2 regions of the Thalassorhabdus alkalitolerans genome follow, and region 2 is predicted to be linked to the other one. Evidence: predicted binding sites of a transcription regulator. Region 2 holds the regulator's gene; the other holds the start of a gene.

Region 1 (16,264 bases), on a different contig from region 2:
GCGTCCCTCTTCATCGGGATGAATATGGTGGCTTCCTTCATCACCTGAAATTTCCGTAAATAAACGTACATCTTCCGTTGTAAAAAATTTTTTAAACGTAATAACATCACCGACCTGTACCATCTTCCATATCCCCTTCCTTTCCTTGTTCCCTCCCTTTACAATTACGCTGTAATCTCTTAATTTCCTGCTCGCACAGGACTGGAAATCCGGATAAGCTCTTGAATCCTCTACTTGTTCTACTTCTATTTTATGACCTTGCACGCAAGGTTTTCTTCAGTTTACAATAAATGAAAATACTCATACGTACGGAGGACAGAAGTGAAATCTTTATATGTAGTACTATTTATTGCATTACACCTTCTCCTTATCCCTGAACAGGCCCATGCCAGCACTGCTCAAGATCAGGATATTACGTTAGAAGATATACTTACCCTTGAAGAACCGTTTGCCGATAACGACTACAATGGAAACGTGGATCACTCTCTGCCTTTTGAATACCGGCCAGGCTCCACTCCAATACTTATCACAGCTCCCCATTCAGTTGTTCACCTCCGTGAAGGGGAGGAAAAAGCAGCTGAAATTTATACAGGGGCCTTAGGCTTTCTTCTTCATGAGAAAACAGATGTTCATTACTTGTACTCTACAAAAAGGGCTGAGGATGCTAATTATGCTGAAGGCGGCTTATTTAAAGAAGCAATGACACGCATCATTTCCCAATATGATATCCAGTTGGTAATAGACCTCCACGGAGCAGGACGGGATCATGATTTTGATATTGATCTTGGAACGGTGTATGGAAAATCTCTTCATTCCGGGAGAGTAGAGGAGTTTATGAATCTTTTTTCAAGGCATGGCATTACTGATGTCAGAGAAAATGACACTTTCCCTGCAGAAAACCCTGATACAATTACCCACTTTTCCTGGGCACAGTTGGCGACTCCTGCTGTTCAGGTAGAGATCAATCAGAAGTATCGTGATCCAAGAGATAATATAGGCGCCTTCTTGCAAGTGTACAACGGTCTTGCCGATATTATAAATTCTCATTCAGTTGCTGCTGCGTTATTGTCGAATCAGTCCGGATCCATACCCTTTTGTGGAGGCCACAGGGTAGAAACGGCTTTGTGGAAAGCTGCTCCTAAAGAAGGATTTCTTTCTCCTCCACCGCCAATCTGTAGACGCCTGCTGTAAGCCTTTAAACTCTAAATTATTATATTAATATTGGGCAATGCCATCATGATTCACACTACCAAAGTCTTTATGTAATAGAATCGAAAAAAGCTGGAAGGCATCCTTTTACGTAAAAAAACAAGCAGACCGTTGAATATAAAAAGGACAACAGTCTGCTTGGAAACTTAGATGCTACCATCTTTTATTTCGTTGGCATGTCCAACGCTACATCAGCTTTTTTGAGATCATGCTCTACTTGCTCTTTAATATCATACGCATGGTACATATCATTCTCGATCATATAAGTGGCTATTTTATGGTGAAGGTCAATTGCGTCATTTAATTGTTTTTTTAATACTTTATGGATTTCAGGACTGGCGGTTTCTGTGATTGCAACAGAATAGCTTCTCACTGCAGCCTTAGCAGAAACAAGCATGTCAGTAGCAATCACCTCATCTGTCATTAACTCTTTATTATTCAATTTATCTAAAATACTTGCCATTTTAACACCCTCCTTACTTTGCCTCTTCTAAAATACCTTTTAACTCACTAATTGCATCCTGGGAGATTTTTGCATCTTCTTCTAATAGTTGTTTAAGCTTTTTATCAGAAGCAAGCCCTTGCATCAGGGAAGACTTCGCTGCACAAGCAGACTTAACAGTTAATATTTCATGCACTTCCAAAATTTCATGTTTAGCATAGGATGACTTTGCCACATTTCCACCTCCTAAGTTTAACTACAATAATGGAATTACCCGATCCTCGTTTGCTTAAACCCTTAACGGTGATCGGGGCCAGTAGTTTCTCTCGTTACTGGCTCAGTTTCGTGCAATCACTTCTTTCTTTTGCTTTCTTTCAAATTAAATTAGAAAAAACGGATGCTTTTCGCCTGGATGCCATTTACAATCTTAAGGTTCAAGTTTGAAATGGTCGTTGCCATTTATCTGTCACTTCTCTTTTATTAAATTTAAATAAGCGTGGAACGATTCCTCGTACCACGCTTATATTACTTTTTTCTCCTAGGAAACAACCCAGTTCTTTGCTTCTTGTTCCTCTTCCAAATCAAAGGAACGGACATTGGCTCCTGTGAGCTTATCCATACCTTTTGCCGCTGCCTTTAGTGTCTTCTGATCTCCGACAAGAGCATATTTTTCAATTTGTTTTAAATCATTATCTTTCAAAAACTTAACGCGGTCATTTAAGGTTGAAACGTCTGCCCCTTCCAAATCAGGCACTCTGACAAATATCCTGATACTCTCATATTCATCCATTTTCCTTTCAACCTCGTCTACAAGCTCTTTATACTCATCTTCTGTAACCTTACTGTCAATTTCATAGGCAAGAATATTTTCAGTACTCCATTCGAGTTTCTGGTTCACGGCTCTCACCTCTTTTAAAATATTAATAGTACTTCTATTTCACGATGACAGAGGATGTAATCATGAAAAATATAGATTTTTGAACTATTTGTGAAGAAGATCACAAACATGGATTCGTATGTTATGCTGGAAAAGCAGTTCAATAATAAAACAATTTCATTGAGGTGAATTATGATCAATAAATACTGGATCACAGCAATCGTGCTGTTAGGTCTTTTTTTTACACCGTTTTTTGCTGACGCACATGTGAAATGGTTCACAAATGAAGAACCAGTAAAAGAATCGATAGAAAACATCATTACTCCATTTTTTATGTTTATGACGATTTTTACTGCCTTTGTCCTTGCTATTCTCCCCCAAATCGTCCCAAAAATGATGAAATGGGATATTGTTCAGAAGATAGATAATAAGATGGATGATTACAGAAAGTACAACATGAGTATTTTGCGGTACGGAACAGCGATTGTTCTAATTATTCAAGTCCTTTCAGGGTCATTGTTTGCTCCTGAATTGCATCAACAGCCGAATTGGTTCCCGGTCCTTGCCTGGATTGCAATTATCCTCCTATTTGTCCCAAACTTCCTGGCAACAAAAACAGCCGCTGTGATCCTTTTAGGAATGTTCAGTATCGTAGTATATGACTTTGGAATCTTCCACATGCTGGACTATGCTTTCTACCTGCCTATATTCATTATATTTCTTATTGCAGGCACAAATTACGAAAAGTGGAGTTTTCCGTTTCTTTATTTAGCCACAGGATTGTCTCTATGCTGGGTAGCTGTGGAAAAGCTTGTATACCCATCTATGACGATTGATATTATTGTTAACCATAATGTACCGACCTTTGGGTTTCCGCCGGAAATCTTCATTGTCATGGCTGCGTTTATAGAATTTATTGTGGGGTATCTTCTTGTAGTCGGGATCTTAAACAGGCTTCTTGCCATAGTCCTTACTGGAATTTTCATGTCCACAACGATGCTGTTTGGCGCTCTTGAATTAGTTGGACATGCGATGATCCACATTATCCTCGTTCTCTTTATTATTGAAGGGACCTCTTTTTACCGGCCGCCTGTTAAGATTCACAAAACCGTTATTGAACAAATGATCTTTGTTTTCTTAAACTTCATCTTTGTGCTGGCGACCATTCTGCTCATTTATTATCGTTTTGCTTAAAAAAACTCTGTAAAAGGCTGCAGTTGATCTGCTGGCGGCTTTCCCTTGCTTCACTCCTCCCTTTCCATCTGAAAAGGGAGGAATAAAATGAGGGCCTAACCGTCTTACACCAACACCTGCCTTTCACAGAGTTATACAAAATTAATGATTAGGTGGTATCTATTGATCTGGCATTCATGATTATTTTCTTAGGTAAATCGGGGAACGTTTCATTTCATCATCTGTCATTTTAAACTGATGGCTTGTACATAATTTTTCCTCGAGTCTTTCACAAATGTCACGTTCATTATAAGCACAGACAGAGACTACTTTCATCTCCCTAACCCCTTCATCTGCCAAATGTTCAAAGGAAGTGATCTTAGAAGCAATGTCATCTCTTGCGCCCCATTCCACATGAGCCCAGGTTCGCACTGTCCGATTTTGGTCCAAATGAGGAGACAACTTCCTGGCAAATGTAGAGATAATAGAGGGCACGTGGAAATCCTCACTTATATAGTAAAACTCAAAGTTGCTGACAAAACTTACATCTTTCCAGTCCTCAGGAGACAAACAGGCTTTCAACCTCTCATTCAGCTTCACAGTAATTCTCTCATTTCTTAATAAATGCAAGAGCATTGTTAATATACTTCTCAGTATCTTGAAACACGTACAAAATATGACCGTCGCCCTGCTGCAAGTCTAACTCTGCTTCCTGCAATTTCCGCACTTTTCTCCATCCCCTCTTATGCCATTTTTTTCACCAGGGTCCTAAACCACTTCTATATTTATATTTTACACAATATTCCAAAAGTTATAAATAATTAATTTAAACTATTTTTTATTTTAGACTGAATTATATCTGGCTGTTGGTTCTCTTAAATAGACATTTTAAAACTTACCTCAAGCTCCTACTATGCAATCCAAGTAAAGGTGCCTTCTTTCTTCATAAAAAAAAGAAGGCACCTATTCATTGCTCCGTCAGTATTCGAGGACCATTCGCCGTGATGGCAAGAGTGTGCTCATACTGGGCTGAAAGAGACCCATCAGTCGTTCTTGCCGTCCAGCCGTTTTTATCGAGCTTGCTCATCCACTTTCCCATATTAACCATCGGTTCAATCGTTATAACCATGCCTTCCTTCAATCTCTGACCTTTGCCCGGAGAACCAAAATGGGGAATTTGTGGTCCTTCATGGATGGTAGGCCCTATACCATGGCCGGTAAAATCCCTCACAACAGAAAACCCCTGTTCCTCTACGTATGATTGAATGGCATGCCCAATATCACCAATCCGATTACCTGATACAGCCTTTTCAATCCCTTTGTATAAAGAAGTTTTTGTCACTTCTAATAGGTGCTTCACTTCTTCAGAAACCTCACCCACTTCATATGTCCACGCTGAATCAGCCAGTCCCCCATTCAGGTTCACAACCATGTCTATTGTCACAATATCCCCATTTTGAAGAGGCTTCTTCCGGGGAAACCCATGGCAGATTTCATCATTAATGGAGGCACACGTAGCATACTTATATCCCTGGTACCCTTTTTGTTCTGGAGTGGCCCCGTGCTTTTTTAAATACTTTTCTACAAACTTGTCAATCTCATGTGTAGTAATCCCCGGTTTGATGAGCTTTGCAAGCTCTCTGTGGCAGGAGGCTAACAGCTTACCTGCCTCTTCCATTTGCTTAATTTCTCTTTCTGACTTTAAGGTAACCATCTTCCTGTCTCCTTGTTTTCAACATGTTCTTATAGTATATGCTTCCTTACATTACGTTGCTTCTTTTGTTTGAACTAAGGATATTACTGAATTCGTGTTTTCAATAAGGATAGGGCCTGATCAATCTCTTCTTTTGTTGTAAACCTTCCCAGGCTGAAGCGCACCGCTCCCATCCCCCTTTCTTCTTCTACTCCCATGGCCCGGAGTACAGGGGAAAGGTCGACACTTCCAGCGTGGCATGCTGAACCTGTGGAAGCTGCAATTTCAGGCACAGCCTGAAGAACATCCTGGCCTGCACGATGGTGAAAGTTTACATTCAATGTATTGGGAAGAAGGTGATTGAGCTTTCCATTTAACGATATGTCTTCTCCAAACGAGGTTTTTAATTCTACCCAAAAGTAATCCCGAAGCTTCTTGATACGCTCCTGTTCTCCCTCACTGCGTTTGGCCAGTTCACATGCCTTACCAAGTCCAGCAGCAAGAATTACATTCTCCGTGCCAGCTCGTTTGCCCATTTCATGGCCCGCTCCATGAACCAAAGACTCAATCTCAATGCCTTCCCTGATATATAACGCTCCAATACCTTTTGGAGCATACAGTTTATGACCTGCCAGACTGAGGAAATCCACTTGAGCATCCTGGACATCGATAGGGACCTTGCCTGCCGACTGAGCTGCGTCAGTATGAAAATACACTTGACTGCGTTTGCAGATCTCACTGATTTCTTTGATAGGCTGAATCATGCCAGTTTCATTATTAGCGTGCATCACTGTCACAAGTATCGTATTCTCCGTTATTGCTTCCTCAATGGCAAGCGGGTCTACTCTGCCCGTTTCATCCACAGGAACATAGGTTACATCCGCCCCTTCACCCTCAAGAAACTTGCACGTATTTCCGATAGCCGGGTGTTCAATGTTTGTTGTAACAATATGATTGCCTTTATCTTTACTAGACTGGAGAACCCCTTTTAATACATGGTTATTAGATTCCGTCCCGCCGCTTGTAAAAATAATTTCGCCTGCTGTACTGTTGATCAGCCCTGCCACTTGCTTTCTTGCTGTTTCAACTGCCTTTTTTGCTCCCATGGCTGCATAATGGGAAGCGGACGGATTTCCGAAATGAGCGTCCATCAAGGGCAGCATCGCTTCTTTGACTCCGGGGTCAAGAGGAGTGCTGGCATTATAATCTAAATAAATGTTTTCCATATCTACTCACCTTTTAATTAAATTCTTCCTTAGCTGGGAAATTACCAAATATGTATGTTTCTTTATTTTAATCATATCAAAGTGTAGAAAAGAATTCACAGCAAGCAGCTTTTTTCCTCCCCTTCCAGCAAGGAAAACTGTTTTTTCGTGTTTCCTTAACGAACAAAAAAGAGACTGCTCATTGGCAGCCCCCTGGCAGCTTATGCATCAAAATGATCATCAGGATGGAGGTTGTTCTGCATAAATTCCTGCACTTCTTCTATCTGTGCAGGGGTAGCCGCCGCTGTCTTGTACCATCCTTTTCCTTCCATTTGCTCAAACAATTTATACTGATTCACGCTGCACGTATCAAACCATTGATGGTAAATTTCCCGAAGCTCCCCGTGGCTTGTCTCTAATAGGGTATTGCTGATGCTTCGGCACCGGCCTTTTTCAAGTTCTAAACAAAGCTGCACTAATTCACGATCCGTAAGCCCGCGGCCCTCAATATTATTAGGCATAACGAACGCCTCCTTTATTGAACCATTCTGGATTTATTAAAATACTGAGACAAATCGGCAATATTGAACTGATGCACTTCAGCAAGGTCTTCGAGCATGGAGCGAAGATCATGATCGCTGCATTGAGCAGCACACCAGTTCATTGTCTTTGCAATAATCTCCTCTGCGCGAATTTCATCTTCAATAAATGCAAGCTCTTTGGTTGTCAGTTCATGTTTCATCACTCTTACCCCTCTCTTGCTCATAATATCTCCTAGGTAGTATTTGTCTTTCTTTCCTCCTTATCCATGGAAACATTTGTTGTCAGTTTTTTACGCCCGTTCGCTGTCTCAGCTGCCTGAGGACAAGCTTTTTCCAAAGAGAAAAAGGAAGAAACCTTCGAAGAAGAATCATGCCTTGAATCCCTTTACCAACCTGTACCCGGAAAGGAACTTTCTTTCTTGTTGCTGCTTTATAGACTGCCTCTGCCACCATGTGAGGGTCTTGAAAGGAATTTTTTCTTGCCAGGATATCTGAAACCAGGGCCTCTTCCTTTCTGTTCTGCCTGCTCTTTTCTTTTCTCTTAGACCATTGTACTGATCCTTTTTCCCAAATATCGGTTTGAAAGGAGCCGGGCTCAAGTAAAAAGGCTTCAATACCAGTACCTTCCAGCTCGTAGCTTAACGACTCTGTCATGGCCTCTAATGCATGCTTAGAGGCCGCATAAGGGCCAATTACAGGAAAAGGAATGATACCGCTTACGCTGCTTATGTTGATGATCCGTCCTCCTTCACTTTCTCGCATAGAAGGAAGAACACCCTGCGTAACTGCTGCCACGCCAAATACGTTGGTTTCAAATTGCTGTCTTAACTCCTCTACTGGAAAATTCTCCAAATAACCTGCTGCAGCATACCCTGCATTATTAACAAGGACATCGATCCTTCCTGCTTCCTTAATCACAGCCTTGACTTCTTCTTGAATGTCAGTGCTTGTAACATCAAGTTTTTTAAAATGTATGTATTCAAGCATCTTCAAGTCCTTTGCCCGAACATACAGTGGTGAATTTGCTTTCTCATTTCTTATGCCGGCAATGACTTTCCACCCCTTGCTCGCAAACAGCAGGGCCGTTTCCATTCCAATCCCTCTCCCACTACCGGTAATAAGCACTACCCTCTCTGTCATAAATATCCTCTTCTCTTTATTATTTTATGCCTGTAAAGAAAAAGACGTCCTTTCCAGGACGCCGTTACGCTCTATAATTAATGTCTTGTCGTTTTTAAATATGATTTCGCAAGATTTCTCACGTCAGGAGACCAGCATGTCAACGAAGACGTCATCGCTTTTTCAACGGTTTCCACGCCTTCTTCTTCATAGTAATCGAGAAGCTCCTCACCAAGGTCGGCCTGCTCTACAAACGTAACGATGGCATTCACCAATTGGTCAGCATCATCGCCCTTTGCTTTTACGTTCACAATCTCTCCTACACGCACAGTGGTTAAAAGAGACATCATCCCTAGAATACTTTTTCCGTTAGCCATCTTTTCCTTCTTTTCAAAAAACAAATCACTGTCATACTGCTCATTTAAATGTACAAATTCAACTACCTTATGAACGCTCAAGCCTCTAAATAACGACAAACTTTCCTGCCGCTCCATTGAGATCATTCTCCCTTCCATGAAATCCATACCCATTATAAGCCTAAATTCTGGGTAATTCTACCCTTTCGTAAGGAATGTTCACAGAAGAAAAACATTCTAATTATTACGAATTGACCAATAATTATTATAGTTCTTTACTATAGCTGAAGAAGCTTTTGATGAATGATTTCTATATTTACAAAATAGGATGAAAAGGGTACGTTTCATCACGGGTCATGGGAAGGAGTATTCAAATGGCAATCAGACCTCCCCTTCTACAAGCGGGTGACACAATCGGCCTTGTCACCCTAGGCAGCCCTCAGGATGCTGCTTTAACGAATGAAAGGGCACAGTTTCTCACAGATATGGGATTTAACGTTCTCTTTGGACAATATGTCTATAGCTTTGAAGGGATCACCGCTGCTCCTGCTGAAGCACGAGCCGAAGACCTCATGAACATGTTTGCTAACCCAGAAGTGGATATGATCCTCCCTACAAGAGGGACGACTGGCGTACAGACAATTCTTCCTTTTCTCGACTATAACTTTATAGCAAATAACCCTAAAATTATAAGCGGCTATAGTGATATAACGGTGTTGCTGAATGCCTTGTATCAATTCAGCAATCTCGTTACCTTCCATAGCCTGCTCCTTATTGATTTTCGCCCCGGCACTCCAGCCTATAATTATGATCAATTTTTTGAGGCCGTTTCTACTCTTACAGCTCCTAGACCCATCCTAAATCCTCCGGGCATGCCGCTGATCAGCCTTATATCCGGGAATGTCACAGGACCAATGGTTGGTGGAAATTTAACCTCGATTGTCAACACTCTTGGTACTCCTTATGAAATTGATACCAGCAACAAAATTTTATTTCTGGAAGAAATAAATTCTCCTACCACTATCGTTTTTCGGCACCTCATTCAACTTGCGATGGCAGGTAAATTTAACGACTGTTTAGGAATCGTAATGGGAGAATGCACAAACTGCCCGGTTTCCTATGGAGAGACGTACAATGATTTAATTACCAGCATCATCGCTCCGTACGGAAAACCATTAATGACCAACCTCGCTACAGCTCATGGTACGTATAAAGCGGCCATACCAGTTGGAGCCACAGTAAATCTTAATACCATAAATAACACTCTAACCGTTACCGAGCCCTCGGTTTCTATCTAGGAAGGCCGAACTTCCTATGAGACAAATTGGTACACTCCGAGACCGATTAGAAGTATTCCTGGCAAAAAGCTCAGCCGCTTCATCCATTTGATTCGAATGAGGAAAAAACCAGCTTTTTCACCTAGTACAAAAAACAATACACTGCATACCGCCACAACTGCTGAAGTCAGCAGCAATGAATACTCGAAAATAGCCGCCGTAATTCCTGCCCCCAATGCATCAAGAGATAATGCAAAGGCCAGAAACAGTCCTTCCTTCCAATCAGATAATTGGTGTTCTGGTGCTTCACTTTCACCTTTTGTATGCTCCGTAGCATGACTCCTGTATATGTCACGAAGGCTAAATAGACCAATCACTATAAATAAAAGGCCGCTCAGCATGGAAACTCCTCTATCGGGAAGCAGCATACGAAGCCCTTCACCAAATATGCCAGCTATCAAACAGGCTCCAAAAGCCATAAGGCCGATGGCCCCGAGAAAATACGGCGGGATATGCAGTTTCCTTATGCCATAAGCTGTGCCAACGGTAAGGTTGTCCAAAGAGACAGCTATCGCCAGCATGATAATTGAAAGTAAAGCCATGGGAAACGTTCGACTCCTATCCGTAAATGATGATCGCAGAAAAAACCCGGTGCTGTCACCGGGTTTTTACCTATCTGATGTGTAAATTTCAGTGTTATTTTTATTGTGTAAAAGGAGTTTCTCTTCTTCCTCACTGCTAATATAAAGATTTTGGCTGGGCAGTGCAATTTCTACTCCTTCTTCTTTTAGTATATCCATAATCTTATAGTTGACTTCTTCTTTAATATTATACCAGTCTACCCATCCGGTAGGAATGGTATAGAAATAGATAAAGATATTTAAAGAAGACTGTCCGAAGTCACTAAAGCGGACCAGAATTAGTTCTTTATCTATCTGTGGGTGAGACTGAAGGTAATTGTCAATTCTTGCCACACAATTTTGCAGTCTTCCTTTTGGAGTAGAATACTTTACTCCAATTGTGAAATCAATACGCCGAACCTCCATCTCGTTCCAGTTGGTAATGGGTTCATGGGCAAGAGTGGAGTTCGGAACAGTAACAAGAGAATCTTCAAAGGTTCGTACCTTGGTACTTCGAAACGATATATCCTCGATAAAACCTTCGACGGTTGGTGTTTGAATCCAATCACCCTTTTTAAATGGACGCTCGGTAATAATAATGATACCGCCAAAAAAGTTTCCAATGGTATCCTGAGCAGCAAGAGCAAAGGCAAGCCCTCCAAGACCAAGACCGGCAATAAAGCCGTTAATATCGTAATCCAGCTCAAAGGCCACGACAGTAAGTGTCAAGGCAATAATGATAAAACGAAAGAGCTTGGACAGGAAGGGCACCATCATACTGTCTTCGCCCACATCAATTTTCTTTGCCATATTCGTAAACAAATACGACTTGGTTGAAAAATAATTATACAGTCCCCATCCGATCGTGATGATCACTAAACAACGGTAGATGGTAGTTACGGTTTCCATTAAGCCTGGTGATAGAGGAAGATATATCAAAGCCACATATATCCCTAGCACAGAAAAGAAAAAGCGCAGCGGTTTTTCATAGGATAATAGTAAATTTGTAAATAACGGCGTCGGCGTTTTGCTGAAGAGCTTGATAATCAAACGAAATAAGTATTTAGTAAATAAATCCCTAAATAAATAGATAAGAACAAAGATTAACACAGCAATCCCAATATCTACCCATGGGAGATTTATAAAAAACGATTGTATATCATTCCATACATTCACTGGTGTGCCTCCTATTTCCATTCAGTGATTCCTGTAAGCATAGTATATCGTATCATGCTTATTTAAGCTTTGCTAACCCACAATTTTACTATTTCTGATATATCATGAGCCCCTTCTTCTTTTCCCGGTATTTATTGCAAGTAATCTCTGGCCAGGAGCAGTGGTTTCAGATTGTTACCTCAGACTGATACCTACTTCAATTTTTCTATAATCCAATGTGACTACATATAACTAGCAATATGTAATAAAAAACAGCGAATCCAGAAGAGGATCGCTGTTTTTGTTATGCGGAACATCATATATTTTTTGAATTTAAAATAAGGAAGTATCCTTTTCTAGGTTCGCTCATACACTTTCTCTCCATTAATGAAGGTCGCTTCCACCTGGCTCATGTAATGAAAAGGATGATTGCTCCAAATAACAAAGTCTGCATCCTTTCCAGCTTCCAGTGAACCTACCCGATCTTCAATTCCAAGGTGTCTTGCCGCATTCGTTGTGATGCTTTGAAACACTTTTTCTTCTGAAAGGCCTGTTCCTGCTGCTTTGGCCGCTGAAGTAATTAAATATTCGATGTTTACAACTGGATGGTCCGTTGTAATAGAATAGCAGATCCCATGTTTATCAAGCTCAGATAACGTATGCCAGCCTTTATCTGCAAGTTCTACTTTCGATTTTGAAGACATTGTTGGTCCGACAGATACCATTACTTCATGCTCAGCAATATATTCAGCAATCTTGTGGCCATCAGTACAGTGCTCAAGTGTAAGGCTAATATCAAATTCCTTTGCTAAACGGAGTACTGTGACAATATCATCTGCCCTATGAGCATGAATCCGAAGAGGGATTTCTTTCTTAAGGACTTTTGCCAGCTGCTCCATCCCAAGGCTGCGCTCCCTTACTTCACTATTATCCTGTTTGCGAATATAATTATCCGCCTGAATAAATGCTTCCCTGAAGGCTGCAGCGATTCCCATTCGTGTTACAGGCTTTTTTCCATGGGAACCATAGACAGTTTTTGGGTTTTCCCCAAACGCAGCTTTCATTCCGGAAGGACTTTGGATGACCATTTTATCTACAATCGTTCCTGCCGTCTTTAACGTACACATCTCACCGCCAATGACATTGGCACTTCCTGGCATCACCTGCACAGTGGTCACACCGCTTTGTCTTGCCTGCTCAAATCCTTCTTCTAACGGATTAATCCCATCGATAGCACGCACAGCCGGTGTCACGGGATCGCTTGTTTCATTAAAGTCCGCTCCCGGCTTTCCTACTCCTTCTTCATGCACTCCCAGGTGTGTATGGACATCTATTAAGCCTGGCGTTATGTAACGTCCGTTCAGATCAACTCTTTCATAGTCAGCAGGAATTTCTGCTGATGAAATTATACCCTGGACCATTTCCCCGTTAACAATTAGTGTATCTTTTCCATCCACTGTTCCTTCACCATTTATAATGACAGCATTGGTATACGCCGTTTTCACCAAACCACGCCTTTCTTTTCGGAATGTGTTTCGTTCTCCTAAATAGATATTATACACACCTCTTCTTTTTTCTTATGAAAAAGTTATTACATATTGACAACAATTAAGGAACATTGTAAATTATAATAGTCGCAGATATTCCTAACACGTTCCGTTAGCTCAGTTGGGAGAGCGCCACCTTGACAGGGTGGAGGTCACTGGTTCGAGACCAGTACGGGACACCATACATAAACTACTCAACCCCTTGGATTCCATGGGGTGTTTTTATTTTTAAAACTAAGCTGAGTTACTAGGACTTCCTCGCAACCCTCATGGTCCATCAAACAATCGATCGTTAACTTAATGAAAAAAGACAGGTTTCCCCTGTCTCTTCATCCTGTATTCTCTTCTTTTTCAATAACCTCCATGGCTATTTTCCGTTCCGCTTTAAAGAACATTTTTTGTATCCTTTTCTCTATCATTTCCCGAATTCTCATAAGGTTCCCTTCTCCTACAAGAATGGTGTGAAAGATTAATAACGTCTCATCATCTTCTTCATCGATATCCAGCATAAGCATTTGGAATTCACCCGATTGCTGCACCTGCTCTGATACTTCCTGAACAGTCTGTGAAATATTAATCGGTCCATCCCAACCCTTTTTGCGGAAAGTTTCTTCATACACCACGTATAAACTTCTCGCCTGTTTATAAAAGTATAAAGAATCTGCTTTTTGTATAGTAAGGCTGTCGGCAGGATAAATCCACTCAAAACCAATGTTGTCTGGTAAGTCAATCACTTCTATATATTCATGCTTTCCTGCCTCCAGACAAAAGACAGGGATGATCTGCTTTTCTGTGACATCAGGCCTCTCTGATCCTTTTTTTAAGGCCCCGCCATGTAAATATACATCACCATTAATGACTTGGAACATATACGCCACCTCCTGCCTACAGCTCTTCCCAAACAATCAGTTTTTATACTATATCCTCTTGAAAGCCAGGAGCCAGGAACAGTTATTTGTAATATCCCTGTTGACGAAATGGACGAGGGGAGAATCCCCCATACTGAACATCACTGTGCCACTTTCATTTGGTACTGTTATCCTTCTCAAATGAAAAACCTATGTTAGATTATCTCACAATGTCGTTGCAAACATTTTTTATAGTCTTTAAGATTACATATAACAGCCGATGTTAATTAAGTTTACATTATATGTGAAAGGATAGTGTTATAAAATGAGTATTGTTTTAACACAAGAACCAACAGTAGCAGCAATTAAAGAGACAATTGAAAAGAAAAATGTAGATCTTTTGCACTTGCAATTTGTGGATATCGAAGGGTCTTTAAAAAACGTAACAGTAACTGCGGAAAAAATTGACGACGTAGTAGAAGGAAAAACAATGTTTGATGGCTCATCAATCACCGGTTTTTCTACGATAAATAAATCTGACCTTTATTTGCAGCCTGACTTAAATACCTTTGCAGTGTTACCGTGGTCGGAACAGGAAGGATATTCAGAAGCACGCTTTTTGTGCAGCATTACGAATCCGGACGGATCTGATTTTGAGGGAGACCCAAGAAATGTATTAAAAAAAACAGTAGAACGAGCTGCTGATAGTGGTTACTCGATCAGTGTCGGGCCGGAATTGGAGTTCTTCTTGTTTGAAACTGACGAAAGAGGACTTCCAACAATGCAGACCCAGGACGTTGGCGGCTATTTTGAGCCTTCCCCTTTCGATGAGGGAGAAAAAGTACGTCTTCAAATTTATCGTACACTAAAACAAATGGATTTTACAATTGAAGCTTCTCACCATGAAGTAGCTGAAGGACAGCACGAAATCAACTTTAAATATGCAGATGCTCTTGGCTCAGCAGATGCAGCAACTACATACAAATGGGTAGTAAAAACAGTTGCTAAGCAGTTTGGTTATCATGCATCCTTTATGCCAAAGCCAATTGGCGGGGCAAACGGAAACGGTATGCATATCAACCTCTCCCTCTTTGATTTAGAAAAGAGCGAAAATGCATTTTATGATGATCAAGCTGAGCAGGGGCTCTCTGAAACGGCTTATCAATTCATTGGCGGATTAATCCATAATGTAAAAAATTTCGCGGCGATCACCAACCCTCTTGTAAACTCTTATAAGCGACTTGTTCCTGGTTATGAAGCGCCTTGCTATATCGCCTGGTCTGCTTCCAATCGATCTGCCCTTGTACGCATCCCTGCAACCCGCGGAGCTGGAACACGGGTAGAAATCCGTTGCCCGGACCCTTCAGCAAACCCGTACCTTGCTTTTGCAGTGGTAGCCTCTGCTGGTTTAGACGGAGTCGAGCAAGAGCTCAGCCCAGGAGAAGAAACCGTTGACGATATTTTCAGCATGACTGAACAGGAACTTTCAGAGCGAGGGATTGACAACTTGCCAACAAACCTTGAATCTGCCCTTCTTGCCCTAGAAGAAGGAGAAATCGGCAAAAATACATTAGGTGAGCATGTGTTCAACGAGTATTTACAGTTAAAACGTGATGAATGGAATGATTTCCGGACTACAGTGCATGATTGGGAGATCAGCAAATACCAAGCTAAGTTTTAATGTCATTACTATAAAACACAACAACCATGGCCCGTAAGAAGCCATGGTTGTTTTAGTATTATCATTCTTTTCAGCGAAAGGTCTATGAAATGATAGAATAGATAGCATCTTGAAAAATGACTTTCCTCAGTTCGGTAAGACTCTCTTACTACACCAGACATGTGACTTTTTCTGCCTGATAAGCCTCCCTTTACACAAAGACATGCTGTGCCTTATGCAGGCCAGCATAATGGCCGTTTAAAAGGAGCAGCTCGTCATGCGTTCCCTGTTCTTCGATTCCTTTCTCAGTTACGACAATAATACGGTCTGCATGGCGTATGGTAGCAAGACGGTGTGCAATAACAAGTGTGGTCCGTCCTTCGGCCAGTTCGTATAGAGAACGCTGGATCGAAGCTTCTGTTTCTGTATCGAGTGCGGATGTGGCTTCATCAAGAATTAAAATTGGCGGGTTTTTTAAAAACATCCGTGCGATCGATAATCGCTGTTTTTGTCCCCCAGACAGCTTTACCCCTCGTTCGCC
Region 2 (16,264 bases):
TTCACAATGCGTCACAACGAGGTGAAGAGGTAAAGCCTGAGGACCTGGCCGCTAGTTTTCAGGCCAGTGTCGTGGAAGTTCTTGTTACAAAAGCGAAACAAGCTGCAGAAGAGTATAATGTAAAGCAGCTTGTTGTAGCTGGCGGAGTGGCTGCTAATAAAGGGTTAAGAGATTCATTGGAAAAAGCATTAGAAAACAGTGAAGCAGAGCTAAGGATTCCATCTTTAAAGCTATGCACAGACAATGCAGCCATGATTGGTGCAGCTGCGTATACAGGATGGAAAAGCAACAAGTTTGCAAAACTGGATTTGAATGGAGAGCCTGGCCTTCCCTTATCATAGGGAGGGTCTTTTTTTGTCAAAAGCTGTTGAAAAAACAACTGTGGATAATGTGGATAAATCAGTGAATAACTTTATATACGGGACTTTTGGATGTGTACGGATTAAACTGTGGATAAGTGGAGAAGTTTGTGTATAAATGAAAAAAACCCTTTTTAGATGGGTATACTGTTGTTGATAAGTATGTGGATAGTGTGGATATGTTAGAAAATTAACAAAGATAAGGTTGTTTGTAAATATGAGAGTTAAATTTGTCCACATAAGTATTCTGTGCCTATGGTTAAGCACCTGCCTTATATCGACAACAATTTCTGCCAAAAGTATTTCAGGGGACCATCTCACTCTCGTAGTTGTTCCGGAACTGTCTCTTGAAGACATAGAGTTTCTTTCAGCTGATAATGAAAGTTTATGGGACGAAGTTTCAATGACAGGTATAAATGTAAAAGCAGCCGGGCCTTCTTCATACATAAATGAAGCTGTCACATTAAGTACTGGAGCCAGAGGAACAGGTGTGGCTGAGTGGAATGCATATAATCGAGGGGAAAAGGTTTTATCCACAGGCAGCCTTTCCGCAGAAGTACAATATAGAAAGCTTCAAGGAACTGCCCCTGTTTCCTCTATTATTCATCCACTTATCCACAGTCTTTCTAAAAAGAATACCCTTGAATCATTTGGTTCTAAACCTGGTTTGTTAGGAGGTCTGTTAGAAGAGAACGGAATTATGACAAATGTAGCAGGGACCAGTGACTATGAAGAGAAAAAAGTAAGATATGGTTCTTTATTTACAATGAATGAAAAAGGGGAGGCAAGGGGACAGCTTAAGGAAGGAATGGTAAAGGTTCCTCACGCTCCTGGAGGCTGGAAGGTTGATCGTGAGGCTTTAACCGAGTGGCTGGAGAAGACACGCCAAGAAAACGAAAAGTCATTTAGCGTAATAGAATGGGGAGAATTCTACCGTTTTCATAAGGATAAAGAAAAGATGGATCCCTCCTGGCAAAGAAGTTATCAACAGCAGCTTAGAAAAGAGCTGCAAACCTTTCTCCTTACCTTAAGGAATAACGAGCAAAATTTTATGGTGCTAGGTGTTACCGTGCCTAAGGAATTAAATGATAAAGGGTACCGGATAGCACCGGTAGCTTTGTGGGAAAAGGGCCAGCAGCATGGCTTGCCACTGTATTCTCACACGACAAGGCAGCCTTTTATCTCTTCCAATGTAGACATTGTGCCGACTATTCTATCTTATTTTCAAATTGAGGTTCCAGGAGAGCTTACAGGCACTCCCTTGACAAGAAAGGAAACAGAAGGGGAAGAGGATGGCAGGGAAGCCATGTTTACTCATTTTGACTGGCTGGCTGTTATTTATTCAACAAGACCTGAAGTCCTTTTATCCTATATAATTCTGCTGGCTTTTCTTTTGTTTAGTTCATTTCTTTACGTGTGGAAAAAAAGAGAGGATTCATCTAAAGCAAGGTATTTGCTGCCAGGGGTGCTACTTGGAGGAATGAGTTCACCCTTTTGGTTTTTAGTTACCCCTGTCCTGCTTAAGTCCATTTCTTTCTATTGGTATGTGGGCCTTATATTCCTGCTGTCTTTCTTAACGGGTCTTCTTTTAGCTGTGAGGTCTGAGAAGGGAGTCTGGCTGTCATCTTTATTGCTCTTTATCATGGTTTCGTTTGATTTGCTTCTAGGTTCGCCTCTTATGCAGCGATCTTATCTTGGTTATGATCCGTTAATAGGGGCAAGGTATTACGGAATTGGCAATGAATATGCTGGTTTTTACGTTATCTCTGCCTTGTTTATTATTCATTATTGTCTGCGTAAAAAGTTTTGGAAGGCAGGGGGGGTTCTGGCAATCCTGACGCTGTTTTTCCTGGGAGCCTCCTTTCTTGGCTCAAATGCAGGTGCCACATTGTCAGCTGGATTAATGTTTAGCTTTCTTTTCTTTCAGCTGTTATTTCCTTCAGCAGGAAAGCTAAAGAAGCTGGCCCTGGCAGGAGGAGCGTTGATCGGTGCTCTTTCTTTTTTAAAGATTGTGCAGCTTGCAGGTCCTGTCACTCACATAGGAGAGGCTTTCCGACAGCTTGAAGGGGGAAACTTTTCTTATATACTGGAGATCATGATAAGAAAAGCAGAGATGAATTTAAAAATACTTCGTTATTCAAATTGGACCACATTGTTTGTCACAAGTTATGTTGTAGCAGCGCTGCTCTTAATCAAAGGGAAATTCAAGCTTTGGGATGACAGAGACAAAGTGGTCATTAAAGGGGGAGCTGCTGGTTCTATATTTCTTTTGCTGTTAAATGATTCTGGTGTTACAGCCGCAGCCACCTCTATGTTTTTTCTCATATGCGGAGCATTAATTTGGAAACTGCAAAAAGAAGCGTAGATCCTTCTGCGCTTCTTTTTGATTAAGTGTTTTATTGGTCCTCTTCCAGCTGAAGTTCTTCCCATTTTTCCATAAGTTCTTCGGCTTTCAGTCGGGATGTATCTATTTTTTCCTGAAGTTCCTGTGCTTTTTGATGACTTTCATAGATTTCAGGGTCAAGGAGCTTATTCTCCATCTCTTCAATTTCCTGCTCCAAGTCCTCAATTTCTTTTTCGATTGTTTCAATGTCTCTTTTTCGTTTTCTAGCTCGTTTCTTTGCTTCTTTATCAAGAAAATAAGATTCTTTATCCGAACCATTCTGCTCCTCTTGAGAAGAGGAAGATGCTTCTCTTTGACTGCGCAGTTCCTCTCGCTGGCGCTCTTCTTCTTTTTTCATCAGGTAGTAATCGTAATCACCGAGATAGTCTTTTAACCCTTCGCTGGTCATTTCAACTATTCGCGTAGACATCCGATTCAGGAAGTAGCGGTCGTGAGACACAAATAAAAGAGTACCCGGGTAGTCAAGAAGCGCTGATTCCAACACTTCCTTGCTATCTAAGTCTAAATGGTTTGTAGGTTCATCAAAAATTAGAAAGTTAGCCTTTTTCATCATCAGCTTTGCAAGGGCAAGACGAGCTTTCTCACCGCCGCTTAGTTCAGAGACGTGCTTAAGCACATCATCTCCGCTAAATAAAAAATTACCCAAAACAGTGCGGATGTCTTTTTCATTTGTTAACGGGTATTCATCCCATAATTCCTGTAAGACGGTCTTATTCGAAGTAAGCTGGGTCTGCTCCTGGTCGTAATAACCGACTGTAACTTTGCTCCCAAAAGAAATCGTACCATCTGAAGGTTTGACTTTATCGATAATTGCTTTTAATAAAGTAGTTTTTCCAACACCGTTAGGACCAATGAGGGCAACGCTTTCCTTGCGGTTTAATTGCAGATTCAGGTTAGTGAAAAGAGGCTTGCTGCCATCATAGGATACAGTTAAATTATTTACCTTTACTACTTCATTCCCGCTTTGCCGGTCGATATCAAAGGAAAATTTGGCTGATTTCTCATCTCCCAGCGGGCGGCTGAGGCTTTCCATTTTTTCAAGCTGTTTTCGCTTGCTTTGTGCTCTTTTGGAGGTGGAGGCTCTGGCAAGATTACGCTGGACAAAATCCACTAAGCGGGCTCTTTCCTCCTGGTTTTTTTCAAATGCCTTTTGTTCAAGCTCATAGCGTTTTGCTTTTTCATCAAGGTAAAAGCTATAATTTCCTTGAAAAAGTGTGACTTCCTTCCATGCTACCTCATATACCTTATGAACGATTTTGTCCAAAAAGTAGCGGTCATGGGAGACAATCAAAATCGCCCCTTTGTAGCCGGTTAAGTATTGTTCGAGCCACGTCAGGGTTTCGATATCCAGGTGGTTTGTGGGCTCATCAAGAATAAGAAGCTCTGGCTTGGAAAGAAGGAGTTTGCCCAATGCTAAGCGGGTCTTTTGCCCGCCGCTTAAGCTTGAAATCGGGGTGCTGTAGTCAAAGGAGGCAAAGTTTAGACCTGACAAAATGCTGCGGATGTCGGCTTCGTATTGGTACCCGCCTCTTTCTTTGAACTCTACCTGGAGTTCGTCGTATTCTTTTAGTATCTTTTCATACTGGGCATTGTTTTCGTACACAGCCGGGTTGGCCATCTTTTCTTCCAGGCGGCGGATTTGTTTCTCCATTTGAATGACCTCCGTATAAATGGAGAGCATTTCATCCCAGATAGACCGCTGTGATTCAAGACCTGTATGCTGGGCAAGATAGCCCATTCTAATTCCTTTTGGGGTAATAATCTCCCCACTGTCATAAGAAGTCTGTCCTGAGATAATTTTTAAAAGGGTCGACTTTCCGGCTCCGTTTCTTCCAACGAGAGCAACTCTTTCGCCTGATTTTACTTCAAGCTTTATGTTATCAAGGAGCGTTTCCGCTCCAAACGATTTGGTAAGGTTCACGCATTGCAACAATATCATGTCTCTTCATCCTTGCTATAGAATTGGCAATCATGTTTCACTTCTCTTTAGTGTATCTTATTTAGGTCCCTGCAAAAAGAGAGAGATACATTGAAACGGTCTGAGCTGGCTCAATCTTTTTTACATATTCGTGAATTATGTCGCCTGGAAGTTCTGTTCCCATTACATTCAAGAATGAAATGTTGTACAATAAGGAAGGTGAACGGCAGGTCCAACCCAGCCTAGCAGTTTATAAGTAGCGGCGGTGCAAGAGTTACTTACTCTCGTAAGAATGAAAGATACGTTGGAGGCTGCTATGAACATAGATCAACATAAAATACCGCAAGCAACAGCAAAGCGCCTGCCTTTATATTACCGGTTTTTGGAGAACCTCCATACTTCAGGAAAGCAGCGTGTATCATCTACAGAATTAAGTGAGGCAGTGAAGGTTGATTCTGCTACGATTCGCAGGGATTTTTCTTACTTTGGCGCTCTCGGGAAAAAAGGGTATGGCTATAATGTAAGCTATCTTCTATCATTTTTTCGAAAAACACTCGAACAGGACGAGCAGACGAATGTCGTTTTGATTGGCGTGGGAAATTTAGGCACTGCACTATTAAGATACAACTTTTCTAAGAATGACAGCACGAAAATTATTCGCGCATTTGATGTGAATGATGATATTATAGGACATGAAATCAGTGGAGTGAAGATTGACGATATGAAAGATATCGCTTCCATTCAGGAGCTGGATGCCACAGTTGCTATTTTAACTGTGCCGGTGGCTGTCGCTCAAAAAACAGCCGATAGAATTGTGGAAGCGGGCATCAAAGGTATCATGAATTTTACTCCTGCAAGGTTAACTGTGCCGCCGCACATAAGGGTTCATCATATTGATTTGTCGGTAGAACTACAGTCCTTGATTTACTTTTTAAAAAACTATCCTCTTGAAGAAAAAGAGGAACAACTATAAGCGGAGGTGACCCCCTATGCCATTGGGTCCGGGAAGTATTGCATTAATCGTATTAGTAGCACTGTTGATTTTTGGTCCGAAAAAGCTGCCTGAGCTTGGAAGAGCGGCAGGTAATACATTAAGAGAATTTAAGAGCGCTACAAAAGGGTTAGTTGACGATGATGATAACAGCAAGAAGAAGGAAGAAGCTAATCAGGAAAAGTAATAGATAGGATGGGAAAGTAATGTCACAGAACGATATGTCCATTTATGATCACATTGGAGAGCTTCGCAAACGTGTGATCATGATTGTGGTTTTGCTACTCGTGGCGATGATTGGAGGATTTGTTCTAGCTCCGGTGTTAATCGGGTATTTGCAGAGCACCCCTCAGGCCCAAGATTTTCCAATGAATGCTTTTAAGCTGACGGATCCGATTATGGTTTACGTAAACTTTGCATTCTTAACAGGACTCATCCTAATATTTCCATTTCTCTTATACCAATTATGGGCGTTTGTCAGTCCAGGTTTATTAGAAAAAGAGCGTAAAGCCACACTTTCTTATATACCAATTTCAACCTTATTGTTTTTTGGTGGACTTGCATTTGCTTACTTTATTTTGTTTCCTTTTGTCATAGATTTTGTAAGCAGGCTAGCTACTACGTTGAATATTACTGAGCAATATGGGATCAATGAATATTTCACTTTCTTGTTTAAGCTGACGATCCCATTTGGTTTTTTGTTTCAGCTGCCAGTCGTGGTCATGTTTTTAACAAGGCTTGGGATTGTTACTCCAGCTTACCTAAGAAAGATAAGGAAAATTGCTTACTTTGTCCTGTTGGTCATTGCAGGCTTTATTACTCCACCGGAGCTGCTGTCACACGTCATGGTGACACTGCCGCTGTTTTTGCTTTATGAAATAAGCATTATTATTTCCAGAATTTCTTATAAGAAAGTCTTGAAAGCAGAACAGGAAAAAATGGAGCAGTGGGCAAAAGAGGATGAAGAAAGACAAGCAAAATAAGAAACCACACTCGTATAGAGTGTGGTTTTTTTATTGAGTGTACCTGCCAGGGTTATGGTGGATGAGAGAAAGTTCGAGGCTTACATGGTGGAAACTGTGGTATAGTAATATTGATATTTAGGGAAGCGAAGCGGTGGAATAGTTATGAACAGATTATCTGGAAAATGGATGGTTGTTGTATCCTTGCTGTTTGGAACGTTTACGATGATTTTAAATAACAGCATGCTGAATCCTGCCATTCCTCTTTTCATGGAAGTATTTGAAGTAGATGCAGTAGCTGCAGGGTGGATCATTACGATCTTTATGGTTTCTATGGGAATGACCATGCCGGTTACTGGCTATTTAGGAGATAAATTCGGGAAGAAAAAAGTATATCTAATGGGGCTTTCGTTATTTGTTCTAGGTTCTTTGCTGGGCAGCTTTTCGTGGACCCTGGAGGTTCTTATTTTCTTTCGTGCTATTCAAGGTATTGCCGGCGGAATTATGATGCCCTTGTCCATGGCTTTAATCTTTGAGGCATTTCCTCGTAAAGAGAGAGGAATGGCTACAGGAGTATGGGGCGTAGCTGCAATGATGGCGCCAACGATAGGTCCTACTCTGGGTGGAGTAATTGTTGAAATGGCAACCTGGCATTTTCTCTTTTTAGTCAACGTTCCCTTTGGTTTGCTTGCCTTAGTGGTAGCAACTATGTACTTAAAAGAAGTGCCGACTAATCCTGGTATTCGCTTTGACCGCTGGGGATTTCTTTTTGTTACTCTCGGTGTGGGAGCTATTTTGTTTGCGTTAGGAAACACCTCTTCTCTTGAACATTTGCAGGATCCGTTAAACGTGACCTTGATTCTTCTGGGCCTGGTTTCTATTTATTTTTTCGTCAGGGTGGAGAAAAGGGCGGAATTTCCACTTCTTGACCTGTCTATTTTGCGTATTAAAGCATATTCCCTCAGCATCTGGGTTACAGGGGTTACAAGCGTTGGTCTGTTTGCAGGAATATTTTTAATTCCTTTACTGATCCAGCAGGTATATGGTTTAAGTGCGATCATCACTGGTTTAGTCTTTTTACCGGCAGCTCTGCTGAGTGGAATCTTCATGAGTATTGGGGGAAGAATACTTGATCGCAGGGGAGCGACGGGGATTGTTACTTCCGGAGTCCTTATTCTTGGCGGCGGTACGATCGCCCTTGCATTTATGTCTATGGAAACAGCTTTGTTCTGGATTTTCTTTTGGATGGCTGTAAGAGGGGTGGGAATGGGCTTTTCCAGTATTCCTGCGACCACAGCCGGGATGAACGCTATTCCGGAAAAGGTTGTTTCAAGGGGATCGGCGATGAACAATGTATTCAGACAAATGAGCAATGCCCTCGGAATTGTCTTTGTCTCCATTTATTTTGAAGTGAGGAGATCCCAGCTTTTTGCTGAAAATGGCTTTTCCATTGAAGAAGCAAGCCTGCAGGCGATTAATGAAGGGTTTTTGATTATTGGCATCCTTACTCTTTTGACGGTGCCGGCAGCTTTTATGCTTGGGAAGAAGTCAAAAGAGGCAGAAATGGAAATAGAAAAAGAAGAAGAAAGAAAAAAAGCATAGCTCTGTACAGAGCTATGCTTTTTGTATCATTCCTTGCTATCGGCACGTTTTAATCCGAAGAAACGAAGTCCCACTAATATATCTACTGCCGCAATAGCGGCAAAAAACCATGTCCACACATTCCAGGAATTTTCCCGGACATTTTGCACAGCTAACACGATAAACATAATGCCAATCACTATATACATAGTTCCCATAAATCTTGGGGAAAATCTCATAAAAATAAGCCTCCAATAAATCCTTGCATCTGCTCTAACTGCCTTTGCATATCTTCAAGCCTGTCTCCAAGCACTACCTGCATCAGCACCGCATAAGCATTCATTGCGACGTGGGCTAAGATAGGAACGATAATCCTTCCTGTTTTTACATAAAGGTAAGAAAATACAAACCCAACAGCCATATAAACAAGAAGGTGTTCAAAGTCCAGATGTACAACAGCGAAAATAAGCGCGCTTATTAAAGCAGAGAAAAAGAAATTCATTCGCTTATAGAGTGCCCCAAAAATGACTTTTCGAAAAACAATTTCTTCAAGGATCGGACCAATCAAAGCAACAATAATGGCAAAGAAAGGCATCATCCGAACGATCTCAAGAATTTCTTGCGTGTTTTCTGAACCCGGGTCAATTCCCAAAGCGTATGTTTCAATTAAAATGGCTATATATTGAGCGATAAAGGCGAGAAACACACCAATAATAGCCCATTTTGTCGCATGTCCTTTACTTGTTACTCTCATATTAGGGTGTGGCGAGGAGCCTCTTTCTGGCAGAAGAAGCAATAAAATAATGAGTAACCCGATGACAAAGCTGATGATCGTCCACCATGCGACCATTTGGTTTATATCTGTAAACCCTAATCCCATTAAAAGAGGGATACCAATAATACCTGACAAATGAATGAGGATATAAGTAATAACAATCCACCAGTAGCGTTTATTCAAATTTGTGTCATCCCTTCATACAAATGATGTTTCTCGATGAATACAGTGAATATTGTATCATAATGGCTCTTATAAAAGGAGTAAAACGGCCCGTTCGTCACTAAATCATCAGCAATGGCTAAAAAGAGGGGAGAGAAAAATATGAACAAGAACATCTTATTTCAAAATGCTGTTTTATATGCAGAAGAAGAGAAGGTTAAGAACCCTCTTTTAATAATAAGAGACGGAAGAATTAGTGAAATAGTCAGGAATACGGAGCACCTCTCTACTAAGGAAGACATAGAGCTTCTCCATTTTCAGAAGACGGTAAAAGTGGTTCCTGGTTTTATCGATCTTCATATTCACGGTGCAGCCGGCTCGGATTTCATGGACGGGACGGAGGAGGCCATACGAACGATCCAGGAAAACTTGCCTGCAGAAGGGACTACTTCATTTCTGGCGGCCACCATGACCCAAGGAAAGGAAAAGGTCCTCTCAGCATTACAACAAATAAACCTTTCCTCTGGAACAGCTGCCGGAGGAGCAGAGCTGTTGGGTGTTCATTTAGAGGGACCCTTTATTTCTCGAAAAAAAGCAGGAGCTCAGCCTACTCAGGAAATTGTTCTTCCTAGTATAGAATTATTTGAAGAATTTCAAGGAGCAGCTGGCGGAAAAATCAGCATTGTCACATTAGCACCTGAGGAAGAGAAGGGGGAGGAGCTTACAAACCACTTATTTAAGAATGGAGTGATTGCATCTATCGGCCATTCCAATGCAACCGGGGAAGAAGCGTTACGTTCTTTTGGGAAAGGGATCAGCCATGCGACCCATTTGTTTAATGGAATGAGAGGGATTCATCACAGAGACATAGGGGCTGCCGGTGCTGTTCTGTTGGATCCCGACGTTTCCGCTGAAATCATTGCTGACGGTGTCCATATTGATCCTTATATGCTTCGACTTATTTACCAGGTCAAAAAAGCTGATAAGCTTATTTTAATTACTGATGCCATCCGTGCAAAAGGGATGAATAAGGGGATTTATGAGCTAGGCGGGCAAGAGGTATACGTGGGAAAGGAAGCAAGACTGGAGGACGGGACTCTGGCTGGTAGTATCCTTCCCATGAATGAAGCCATACAAAATATGATTGAATTCAGCGGATGCAGCTTCGAGGAAGCCATTCAAATGGCATCACTCAACCCTGCTAAGCAGGCAGGGGCAGACAGTTACAAAGGCAGTATAAAAGAAGGAAAAGATGCTGATTTTACCGTTTTAAATGATGAGTTTGAAGTAGAAGCAACCTACGTAAAAGGGAGAAAAGCATTTGAGAAATGAGCACCTTATAACTAACCGTGTCATGGAGACGAGGAAAATGTCTAAAGATTTTTGAGTACATTTAAAGGTTTAACGGTATGTATTTGAGGAATAATATAGGGGTGTGTTTTTTTACCATGAATAATACGTTTAAGGGAAATTTGTGAAAAAATTAGTTTCAGTACTTGCAAAAAAACTTACAAGTGATTATTATTATAATTGGAATTAGCACTCGACAAACCAGAGTGCTAATAATTAAAAATGTTAGGGATGCGTGATGGCTTCCAGCCTTCATGCAACAAATATTAAAGGAGGGTGTTTATCTTGTTAAAGCCTCTTGGTGACCGCATTATCATTGAACAAATCGAGTCTGAAGAAAAAACAGCCAGCGGAATCGTACTTCCTGATTCTGCAAAAGAAAAGCCGCAAGAAGGAAAAGTTGTAGCTGTAGGAAGCGGCCGTGTAACAGAGAATGGTGAAAGAGTAGAGCTGGAAGTAAGTGAAGGCAACTCTGTTATTTTCTCTAAGTACGCTGGGACTGAAGTGAAGTATGAAGGTAAAGAATACCTTATCCTTCGTGAAAGTGACGTATTGGCTGTTATTGGGTAAGACTTGAACACTGCTTACCCTACATAATTTACTAATAGGAGGTCTTTATTATGGCAAAAGACATTAAGTTCCGTGAAGATGCTCGTCGTGCGATGCTTCGTGGTGTAGATGAACTTGCGAATGCTGTAAAAGTTACTCTAGGACCAAAAGGACGTAACGTAGTACTTGAAAAGAAATTTGGTTCTCCCCTTATCACTAACGATGGTGTCACGATCGCTAAAGAAGTAGAACTTGAAGATGCGTTTGAAAACATGGGTGCACAGCTTGTTGCTGAAGTAGCCAGCAAAACAAACGACATTGCCGGTGACGGTACGACAACTGCAACCGTACTTGCGCAAGCAATGATTCAAGAAGGACTGAAAAACGTTACTTCCGGTGCGAACCCAATGGGAATCCGCAAAGGGATTGAAAAAGCAACTGAGCTTGCTGTAGCTGAGCTTGCGAAAGTTTCCAAGCCAATTGAAAGCCGCGAGTCTATTGCACAAGTAGCTTCAATTTCTGCAGCTGACGAAGAAGTCGGCCAAATCATTGCTGAAGCAATGGAGCGCGTAGGAAACGATGGAGTGATCACAGTAGAAGAATCCAAAGGTTTCTCTACAGAGCTTGAAGTAGTAGAAGGTATGCAGTTCGACCGTGGATACGCTTCTCCTTATATGGTTACTGACTCAGACAAAATGGTTGCTGAGCTGGATAACCCTTACATTCTTATCACTGACAAGAAGATCTCTAACATTCAAGAGGTTCTTCCAGTACTTGAGCAAGTGGTTCAGCAAAACAAGCCAATCCTTATCGTTGCTGAAGACGTAGAAGGCGAAGCTCTTGCTACACTTGTTGTGAACAAACTGCGCGGTACATTTAACGCTGTAGCAGTTAAAGCACCTGGCTTTGGTGACCGTCGTAAAGCAATGCTTGAAGACCTTGCTGCGCTTACTGGCGGAGAAGTTATCACTGAGGACCTTGGCCTTGACCTTAAATCTGCTGATATTTCTCAGCTTGGACGCGCTGGAAGAGTCGTTATCACAAAAGACGACACAACCATCGTTGAAGGTGCAGGAGACCCAAGTGAAATCTCTGCTCGCGTGAATCAATTGAAGGCTCAAATCGAAGAAACTACTTCTGACTTTGACCGTGAAAAGCTGCAAGAGCGTCTTGCAAAGCTAGCAGGCGGCGTAGCCGTAGTTAAAGTTGGTGCAGCTTCCGAAACTGAAATGAAAGAGCGTAAGCTTCGCATCGAGGATGCCTTGAACTCTACTCGTGCTGCAGTAGAAGAAGGGATTGTATCCGGTGGTGGTACAGCTCTTATGAACGTTTATAAAGCAGTAGCAGCTATTGATGCAGAAGGCGATGAGGCTACAGGTATCAACATCGTGCTTCGCGCTCTTGAAGAGCCGCTTCGTCAAATCTCTCAAAATGCTGGTCTTGAAGGATCTGTCATTGTTGAGCGCATGAAAAACGAAAAAGTCGGCGTTGGATTTAACGCAGCTACTGGCGAGTGGGTAAACATGATTGACGCTGGTATCGTTGACCCAACCAAGGTTACTCGTTCTGCACTTCAACATGCAGCTTCCGTATCAGCAATGTTCCTAACTACAGAAGCTGTTATTGCCGACAAGCCTGAAGAAGAAGGCGCCGGCGGCGGCGGAATGCCTGACATGGGCGGAATGGGCGGAATGGGCGGAATGATGTAATGTCGCTCTCCATTCCCTTATGTAACAAGGGAGTCTCTTGCTAAGAGAGGTCAAAATGAGGCGTATGGTCACATTTTGGTCACATTGAGGAAGATTTTATTTTAAGCTTCTCATGAGTTCACTGAACTTGTGGGAAGCTTTTATTTTCCATTAAAGACATTGAAACCATTGTGAAAATGTGTGCCCATATCATCATTAGGCGAATACTAATTTTCTCATCTAAGAAGTATTTTTCTTTACTTTCTTTGGTAAGGGATCGGAGATAATGACATTTCCATATGTACAGTGAAACGTTAGTAAAGCAAAGTACCACCCTCTTAAAAAACCTTACAAATTTACATGCCACTGAGTTGATTAGTCATCCTTCGCATGGATGGAGTATTTTAGGTATAAGGAAAGACCCCTAGGAGAATAGAGGTCTATAAAGACTATTAAAAGGACTATTAGAATGCTTTATCTTTTGCAGGATTTAACAACTTGCTGAATAGCTTCTCGTAATTCCTTTTTTTTAAGCCTATTACCAGTAAGAGATACATTAATTAATGTCCATAACCCAAAATCCAAAATCGCCCAAGGGTTATGCCTGCGTCCAAACCAATATCCCCTATAATACCTATGCCCTCTAGATAGCCCCAGTAAAACACCAGAGCATAGCTTCAACTTCTGACTGCGCCTTTGATAGTGTTAAGATTTTGTTTTAATGCCATGTAGTAGAAAAGGGGCCTACTGTAGTTATTGGTCTTCCACTTCACTCATAGGATTTGGATCACTTACTGTCTGTTTTTATCATTGGTATCCAAGTGCTCAATAATATTTTTCAACGTGTCCTTTGTACCGACATTTCCTGGGAAAATAATATATGGCAGGCCAGGAAATTTACTTCCCGCATCGGTTGTCCATACTGGCACCCCAGGAGAAATTTGACCGGCTACAATCGCTTTTGTAACTCCTAACCCATTTGTACCGATATCACTGGATGTGATTCCACCCTTAGCAATGATAAAGGAAGGGCGAACAGCAAATGACTTTACTACATCAGTGAGGGCATCTGCAATTTTTACGGAAACGGCAAGTTTTTCATCTGCAGAAGAATGTTCAAGATTAACAAGTTCTCTTCTTGTATAAATTACAGCGGTTTGGCCTTGTTCTACCGCTTTCTCTGCTTCATTCCTAATTCTGTTTTGTTCTTCCGAAAATGCCTCTCTATTAAAAACTAAGTGGCAGTCGAACTCAATAAATGCAAGGCTTGTTAGCTGTTTTACTTGCTCAAGCTGTTCGGTTGTCTTCCTAACATGAGAACCAACAACCACTAATCCCCCGTTTTTTGAAGAACTGTCTCTAAGCTCTTGGCTGCTCAAAAGAGGTCTCGAAGAGATGTTCCCGATGATTTTTGTGAAAGTAGCTCCTGTTCTGAATAAAAACTGTTTTTGTTTAAAAAGAGCTTTTAGCAAGCCAATGCTGAAAACTCGAATGTCTTCCTCATTAACTGCATTCACTATTATTTTTTGAAAAGAAGTCGCTTCCATTAACTTTTCTTTAACTGCTTCTGTGTTACCGCTTCGTATGAGCGGCAGGTCAATCGAAATAGCTTCTTCTTTGCTGAATAATCCATCTGTTTTTTCTTCAATATATTCTGTTAAATCGCTTGATGAGAAGCCGAAAGAAGGGTCCTTGGCAAATTCCGTTTCACCAACAGGTATCAAGGTGTTTTCCTGCTTTACATAGTGAACGTTATCGATTGTCCAGCGTCCGCCTTGTTCAAAAAAGGGTATAATAATTTCACCATCAAAGGCAGTGTCTTTTGAACATGCTTCCAAGGATTGTCTCAAGGTTTCCGTCTCTAAAGGATAGTGACCTCTCATAGTCGAATCACCGCGACTTATAATAAGAAACGGAATACCTAGTTTTTGAGATACATGATTAATTCTTTTTGCTATCGTTTGATGTACATCTTCTGTTTCTTTCACAGGAAATGAACGGGAGTTAGTTAAAATAAAAAACATTTGGTTTTCTTCATTGAAACCATTCTCTATTGACGTTAGATCCCAGTTGGTATAAACAGAGACTCCGTGCACCGTCTGTACCCCAGTGGGATCATCATCCAGTACGATAATTTTATGTTTGAACTGCCGGTAAAGTTCCTCCCATTCTTGTTGAATTGATTTGCTTAGCTGTTGGGGTAATGCTTTTAGTGTTTGTGTTGCATCTAGTTTTGAAGACATTTGAATTATCCTTTCTGTAAAGGGGTGTGCTTTTCGTAATATTTTAGGAGACCGGCATGGTCTAATTCTGCTTTGCCATCATTTACTAATTCTTTAAACATATCTAATACTTGATTCGTAACAGGCAGGGGAACATTTAGTGTTTCTCCCGTTTCAACTACGTTAGTGAGGTCTTTGGCGTTAATATCAATGCGGCCACCAGCTTTAAAATTTTCCTCTAGTATTAATGGGATCTTAGCTTCTAATACTGCACTTCCTGCTAGCCCGCCTCGAACTGCTTGAAACATCTTCTCAATATCTATTCCAGCTTCTGATGCTAAATTTACAGCCTCAGACATCGCTGCGATGTTTGCGTTTACAATAATTTGATTAGCCAGCTTTGTTGTCGTCCCGGCACCGGTTTCGCCTACTAAAATGACACTGCCAGCAACTCTATCTAAGATAGGCTTAACTTTATTGAATGCAGCTTCTTCTCCACCGGCCATGATTGAGAGTGTTCCGTCAATGGCTTTTGGTTCTCCGCCGCTTACGGGTGCATCAATAAATTGGGCCTCTATTTCCTGAAGTCGTGCATGCAATTTACGAGACATGACAGGAGAAATTGAGCTTAAGTCAACTACAATATGATCAGAATGAAGCCTATGAATTAATCCGTCGGTTCCGGTAACTACTTCTTCGACATGAGTGGAGTTGGGCAGCATAGTAAAAATAACATCACTTTTAGCTGCCACGTCTCCTGGATTATTAGCAGGTAGTGCTCCTTTATTTTGTAGATAATCTACTGCATCCCGGTTTATATCAAAAACAGTCACTTGGTAACCGGCTTTTAATAAGTTTTCAGTCATAGGTTTACCCATAATTCCTAATCCGATAAATCCTAATTTCATAGTTCTTACCCCTTTCAAATGATAAGGCTTTCAAGGATATGTAATATTGTATACTATTTAATTGATAATGTATACATTTTGAAAATAATAGTATACAAAAGAAGCTTTTAACTTTATACTTTCAACGGTATAATATAGAAACCAGTTTTATAGATCGGAGGGTAGCGCAAGGTAGGTATCTTGTGGCTAGAATGATATGGAAAAAAAACAATCTGCTTCGTCAATTGCTTATGTATATATCAGAGATCAAATTTTAAATGGATCATTTCCCCGAGGGACGAAATTAACTGAAGTAATGCTTGCAAAGGAGCTGGGTATCAGCCGCACTCCGATAAGAGAGGCCATTCGGAAACTTGAAGAAGAGGGGTTGATTCAAAAAAAACGAGTGATTAATC

What was found. The regulator Rex, encoded in region 2, represses fermentation and respiration genes when NADH is low (regulators of the CRP and FNR family bind a similar motif). The targets are predictions, from matches to a motif close to TTGTGAAATATTTCACAA.
Region 1: ACFPU1_RS06175 (DoxX family membrane protein) is a predicted target of Rex. The motif match lies at 2,638-2,655, and genes of this name have one in related genera.

Annotation. Positions count from the first base shown of each region.
Region 1 covers NZ_JBHSOZ010000003.1:703,254-719,517, forward strand. The annotation lists gene ACFPU1_RS06150 (hotdog family protein) at 1-123, opposite strand, end outside; gene ACFPU1_RS06155 (N-formylglutamate amidohydrolase) at 322-1,191, shown strand; gene ACFPU1_RS06160 (spore coat protein) at 1,373-1,672, opposite strand; gene ACFPU1_RS06165 (hypothetical protein) at 1,686-1,886, opposite strand; gene ACFPU1_RS06170 (SpoIIAA family protein) at 2,190-2,549, opposite strand; gene ACFPU1_RS06175 (DoxX family membrane protein) at 2,721-3,722, shown strand; gene ACFPU1_RS06180 (MEDS domain-containing protein) at 3,903-4,301, opposite strand; gene map (type I methionyl aminopeptidase) at 4,669-5,415, opposite strand; gene ACFPU1_RS06190 (cysteine desulfurase family protein) at 5,499-6,620, opposite strand; gene ACFPU1_RS06195 (spore coat protein) at 6,821-7,120, opposite strand; gene ACFPU1_RS06200 (hypothetical protein) at 7,135-7,365, opposite strand; gene ACFPU1_RS06205 (SDR family NAD(P)-dependent oxidoreductase) at 7,424-8,281, opposite strand; gene ACFPU1_RS06210 (HPr family phosphocarrier protein) at 8,359-8,754, opposite strand; gene ACFPU1_RS06215 (S66 peptidase family protein) at 8,991-9,914, shown strand; gene ACFPU1_RS06220 (manganese efflux pump) at 9,929-10,495, opposite strand; gene ACFPU1_RS06225 (mechanosensitive ion channel family protein) at 10,562-11,689, opposite strand; gene ACFPU1_RS06230 (amidohydrolase) at 12,025-13,173, opposite strand; tRNA gene ACFPU1_RS06235 (tRNA-Val) at 13,322-13,397, shown strand; gene ACFPU1_RS06240 (hypothetical protein) at 13,545-14,084, opposite strand; gene glnA (type I glutamate--ammonia ligase) at 14,389-15,744, shown strand; gene ACFPU1_RS06250 (ABC transporter ATP-binding protein) at 15,935-16,264, opposite strand, start outside.
Region 2 covers NZ_JBHSOZ010000008.1:8,162-24,425, forward strand. The annotation lists gene tsaD (tRNA (adenosine(37)-N6)-threonylcarbamoyltransferase complex transferase subunit TsaD) at 1-341, shown strand, start outside; gene ACFPU1_RS13765 (alkaline phosphatase family protein) at 577-2,724, shown strand; gene ACFPU1_RS13770 (ABC-F family ATP-binding cassette domain-containing protein) at 2,756-4,702, opposite strand; gene ACFPU1_RS13775 (redox-sensing transcriptional repressor Rex) at 4,998-5,654, shown strand; gene ACFPU1_RS13780 (twin-arginine translocase TatA/TatE family subunit) at 5,671-5,859, shown strand; gene tatC (twin-arginine translocase subunit TatC) at 5,879-6,655, shown strand; gene ACFPU1_RS13790 (MDR family MFS transporter) at 6,800-8,236, shown strand; gene ACFPU1_RS13795 (YdiK family protein) at 8,263-8,454, opposite strand; gene ACFPU1_RS13800 (CPBP family intramembrane glutamic endopeptidase) at 8,451-9,173, opposite strand; gene nagA (N-acetylglucosamine-6-phosphate deacetylase) at 9,315-10,484, shown strand; gene groES (co-chaperone GroES) at 10,788-11,072, shown strand; gene groL (chaperonin GroEL) at 11,123-12,760, shown strand; gene ACFPU1_RS13820 (four-carbon acid sugar kinase family protein) at 13,531-14,982, opposite strand; gene garR (2-hydroxy-3-oxopropionate reductase) at 14,988-15,887, opposite strand; gene ACFPU1_RS13830 (GntR family transcriptional regulator) at 16,066-16,264, shown strand, end outside.